One region of the Listeria sp. LM90SB2 genome, then DNA from elsewhere that is predicted to be linked to it. Evidence: a T-box and tRNA genes for the amino acid it is inferred to sense, from the RefSeq annotation. Region 1 holds a T-box; the other holds one or more tRNA genes.
What was found. A T-box is a leader RNA that pairs with one kind of tRNA and senses whether it is charged. The one in region 1 lies ahead of GL301_RS07875 (valine--tRNA ligase), so its partner is inferred to be a tRNA-Val.
Positions count from the first base shown of each region.

Region 2: it has a tRNA-Val gene. The T-box ahead of GL301_RS07875 (valine--tRNA ligase) is inferred to sense a tRNA for this amino acid. The anticodon was not compared.

Region 1 covers NZ_CP046449.1:1,584,222-1,586,693, reverse strand. Annotated here, with positions in the region: gene hemL (glutamate-1-semialdehyde 2,1-aminomutase) at 1-829, shown strand, start outside; T-box leader at 877-1,104, shown strand; gene GL301_RS07875 (valine--tRNA ligase) at 1,153-2,472, shown strand, end outside.
Region 2 covers NZ_CP046449.1:2,900,366-2,902,837, reverse strand. Annotated here, with positions in the region: gene GL301_RS14385 (hypothetical protein) at 1-1,373, shown strand, start outside; tRNA gene GL301_RS14380 (tRNA-Val) at 1,417-1,489, opposite strand; gene GL301_RS14375 (LacI family DNA-binding transcriptional regulator) at 1,510-2,472, opposite strand, start outside.

The sequences.
Region 1 (2,472 bases):
TAAAGCTGGTTCAGGGGTAGCAACACTCGGATTACCGGATTCTCCAGGAGTTACTAAAGGTCTTGCGGCAGATACAATAACAGTCCCATACAATGATATTGAAGGAGCCGAACTGGCCTTCCAAAAATATGGAGAAGAAATAGCAGCAGTCATAGTTGAACCAGTCGCGGGCAATATGGGTGTTGTTCCTCCAATTGATGGATTTTTAGAAGGACTTCGAGAGCTTACTACAAAATTTGGCTCCTTGCTCATTTTTGATGAAGTTATGACCGGATTTAGAGTAGATTACTATTCTGCTCAAGGCTATTATGTGGTAACGCCCGATCTTACTTGTTTAGGAAAAGTGATTGGTGGTGGTTTACCAGTTGGTGCTTATGGTGGAAAGAAAGAAATTATGGAACAGATTGCTCCTGCTGGTTCTATTTATCAAGCGGGAACTTTATCCGGAAATCCATTAGCAATGAATGCTGGCTTTGAAACAGTTCGCCAACTAACGCCGCAACACTATGATGTTTTCCGCACCCTGATTAAGCGAATGGAAGAAGGACTTACAGAGATATCTGCTAGAAGACAAGTCCCGCTCTCGATTAATAAGGCTGGTTCGATGTTCGGCTTTTTCTTCACTGATCAAAAAGTGATTAATTTTGATACAGCAAAAACAAGTAATCTAGAATTTTTCCGAAATTATTACCGTGAAATGTTAGGTCAAGGCATTTTCTTACCACCGTCTCAGTTTGAGGGTGTCTTCATTTCTACGATGCACACCGAGAAAGAAATTGATAAGACCTTGGAAGCATTTGATACGACATGCAAAATACTTCGCGGCTAATTGACGAATCTTGAAACTTTTGTTAAAATTATTTCTAGTATATAGAATCAAATGCAATGAAGAGGAAGAGTAGGACATTTATTTTTTTAAAGAGAGAAAGCGGTTGGTGCAAGCTTTCAAAAATGATGTCTGAAGGTAGCCTTGGAGCAGTATTCCTGAATTTATAGTAAGGAATAACCGGTAGATTTCTCTATCGTTAACACAATGAAGTGCCTGCAATTTTTTTCTGTGGGTAAAAAGGTGGTACCGCGAATAATACTCTTTTCGTCCTTTTATGAGGATGAGAAGAGTTTTTTATTTTGCCTAAAAAAGGAGGAATCATTATGACAATCGAACACAATGAAATAAATATGCCTACAAAATATGAGCCGAGTAACGTAGAAGCAGGTAAATATAAATGGTGGCTAGAAAAAGAATTCTTTAAAGCAGAAGGAAATACGGATAAAAAACCTTACAGTATTGTTATTCCACCACCAAACGTAACAGGTAAACTACATTTAGGCCATGCGTGGGATACAACTTTACAAGATATTATTACTCGAATGAAAAGAATGCAAGGGTTTGACACTTTATATTTACCAGGAATGGATCATGCTGGTATTGCAACGCAAGCTAAAGTAGAAGCGAAATTAAAAGAATCTAATGTTTCTCGTTATGACTTAGGACGAGAAAACTTTGTGGATAAGACTTGGGAATGGAAAGAAGAATACGCTGAGTTTATTCGTGAACAATGGGAGAAGTTAGGCCTTGGTTTAGACTACTCAAGAGAACGATTTACACTAGATGATGGTTTATCGGATGCCGTAAAAAAAGTATTCGTAACATTATATAATAAAGGTCTTATTTATCGCGGCCAATATATAATAAACTGGGACCCAGAAGCGAAAACGGCTTTATCTGATATTGAAGTAATTCATAAAGATATTGAAGGCAGTTTCTATCATTTGAAATATCCATTAACTGATGGCTCTGGTTACCTAGAAGTAGCTACAACACGTCCTGAAACAATACCGGGTGATACAGCTGTTGCGGTTCACCCAAAAGATGAAAGATATCAACACTTAATTGGTAAAACCATCATGCTACCGATTTTGAATAGAGAAATTCCTATTGTTGCTGATGAATATGTGGAAAGAGAGTTTGGCTCTGGTGCAGTTAAAATTACGCCTGCACATGATCCGAATGATTTTGAAGTAGGGAATCGTCATGAGTTGCCAAGAATTATTGTCATGCATGAAGATGGGACAATGAATAAAAATGCTGGTAAATATGATGGTTTGGACCGTTTTGTAGCTAGAAAAGAAATTATTCAAGATTTCAAAGACTTAGGTTTATTTATCAAACAAGAACCTCACTTGCATTCAGTGGGGCATTCAGAGCGAACTGGAGCGGTAGTAGAACCCTATCTTTCACTACAATGGTTTGTGAAAATGGAACCTCTTGCTGCAGAAGCACTGGAACTTCAAAAAACGGAAAACAAAGTGAATTTTGTACCAGCTAGATTTGAAAAAACATATGAAACTTGGATGGATAACATTCACGATTGGTGTATTTCGCGTCAATTATGGTGGGGTCACAGAATCCCGGCTTGGTATCATAAAGAAACAGGTGAAATTTATGTTGGTGAAAGCGAACCTGAAAAC
Region 2 (2,472 bases), 1.3 Mb from region 1:
TCTTAGAAAAAGACAAAGTTATGGTTGAACATAACGAATCTTATACAATCGAAAAAGAAGATTATATTGGAGAAGACGCAAAAGAACTTGAAATTACACCGTTTGTTGATTTTGTTACGGAGCAGTCGTATCCGCAAATTACAAAAACAATCAGTGACATTTATCAAAAATTCTATCAAGTAAACCTTGCTGAATTTGCGGCTGATATAGTGGCTGAACTAGATGAGTTACCGACATTAGACCATAAAATTAAGCATGCCATCGATTTTGTTCAAAAAGAAGTATACTATTTATATAATGAAACAGAGATGGATGGTCATGAACCTCAAGCTGCTGAAGTGACTTATAAAACGAAACAAGGCGATTGTAAGGCGAAAACAGTTCTTTTGAAAGTGATTTTAGATTATTTAGACGTGAATTCAGAGCTTATTTTGGTTAACTATGGTAGTGATGTATTCCTACCAGTTTATACACCGTCACCATTCAACTTTAACCATGCGATTTTAAAAATAACGCATAATAATCAAGTCTATTTTATTGATGCTACAATGAGTAGTGATCAAGGATTTTTGGCTAATCGTCAAAAAAATAGTTTTATGTATTATTTGGAAATTAAATCAGGTACGGAATTGCAAAAACAAGAGCCATTTCAAGATGAAATTCCATCTGTGGAAGAAGTGGTTTACTGCGATGTTAAAGATAATGCGGCTGAAATTACTTTTGAAAGAAAATTACGCGGTGGAATGGCAAACGGGTCACGAGAAATGTTTAAAAATGATTCCAATAAAGACATTATCAATCGATATAATTTTTCGATTTATAGCAATATGACTTTATATAAAAAATATGAAGAAAATGAAGTTGATAGTCATTTTAGTAATACATCCATTCAAATTGTGGAAGATAATAAAGACTTAAATGAGCTTTCTATAATTTATAAAGCAACTATTTCCGATCCATATATTGTAGAAAATAAAAAGCGTTATTTACATTTTTGGAATTGGAATAATTTTATTGATGATGGTGCGGAAAAACATTTTCATAAGGATTTTCCATATTGGATTGATCGGAATGTCATCAAAACAGAACTTCATTTGACGACAGATAAATCAATTGATCAGCAAGAACGCTACACACGTCAAGAATGTGACATCAAATCTAAGTATTTGAACCATCGTATGACGAAGAAAATTCACAAAAACGGAGCTTCTTGTTATTTAGAATATCGTCCATATCACAATCTCACTATTAAAGAGAAGGATTTGGAAGAATATGTGGAAGCTAATAAAGAAATTCTCAAGAGTAACTGGGGTATCGGTATTGATATCATTGAGGATGGATTGTTTAAGAAATTAGGTAAGTTATTTAAATAAAATAAAAAAAGCATCCTTTATAAAAGGGTGCTTTTTTTATAAATGGTCCCGACTGGTCTCGAACCAGCGACCCCCACCATGTCAAGGTGATACTCTCCCAACTGAGCTACAGGACCAGTAAACTCAGAAAATAAGTTTAGACGTTTATTTTCTGAATGGATTCACGTTCAATCATTTCGGTTTTAATAATAGTTGTTTTTGGTACATTTTTATCTTGATGAATTAGGCGGAATAATAAGTTAGTCGCTTTTTTTCCTAGTTTATTGATTGGAATATCAATAGACGTTAGCGGCGGCGACAAGAAAGAGGACGCTACTTTATCATTATAGCCGATGACGGAAAAATCTGCAGGGATTTGTAAGTTTTTATCGGCGGCCATTTTGTAAATGCTAAGGACCTTTAAATCGTCGGTTGCGAAAACTGCGGTTGGTTTATCTGGGCCTTCCATTAGGCGTAGTGCTGCTTTGTAGCTATCTTCTATACTATAACCGCTATCAATAATCCAGTCGTTACGTAAATCTAATTGGTGGTCAAACAGGCAGCTGCGGAAACCAGCAAGACGATCTATCGACACGTGATAATCGAGTGGAGCATGGATACAAGCGATTTTTTGATGACCTTGCCTGATTAAATGTTTTGTTAGAGCATAACTGTCGCCAAAATTGTCGGTGTCAACAGAGTATATATTTTTGTAATGACCTTCTACTTTTCCGGTCACGACGATGGGGATATTATATGGGTCTAATTGGTGAAAAAAATCTTCATCAGCGGGAGAACTTAGCATAATAATGCCTTTTATCATTTTTTCTTGAATTTTGGAGAGGCATTTTTTAAGTTCGTCTTCGCTGTTTTTAGCAGTTTGAAGAATTAGGTCGAAATTTTCCAACTCAGCTTGAGTGGAAATCGATTGAATTATTTCGGAAAAAAATGGGTTTCCGGTTGTGGTTGTAGTAGAGCGATTTGAAATAACCATGATAGCATCAAAGCCCGAAGAGGTAAGTGCGCGCGCTAGTTTGCTTGGCTGGTAGTTTAGTTCGTCAATCGCTTCTAGTACTTTTTTTCGTGATTCTTCGGAAATGTTAGCTTGATTGTTTAGTAC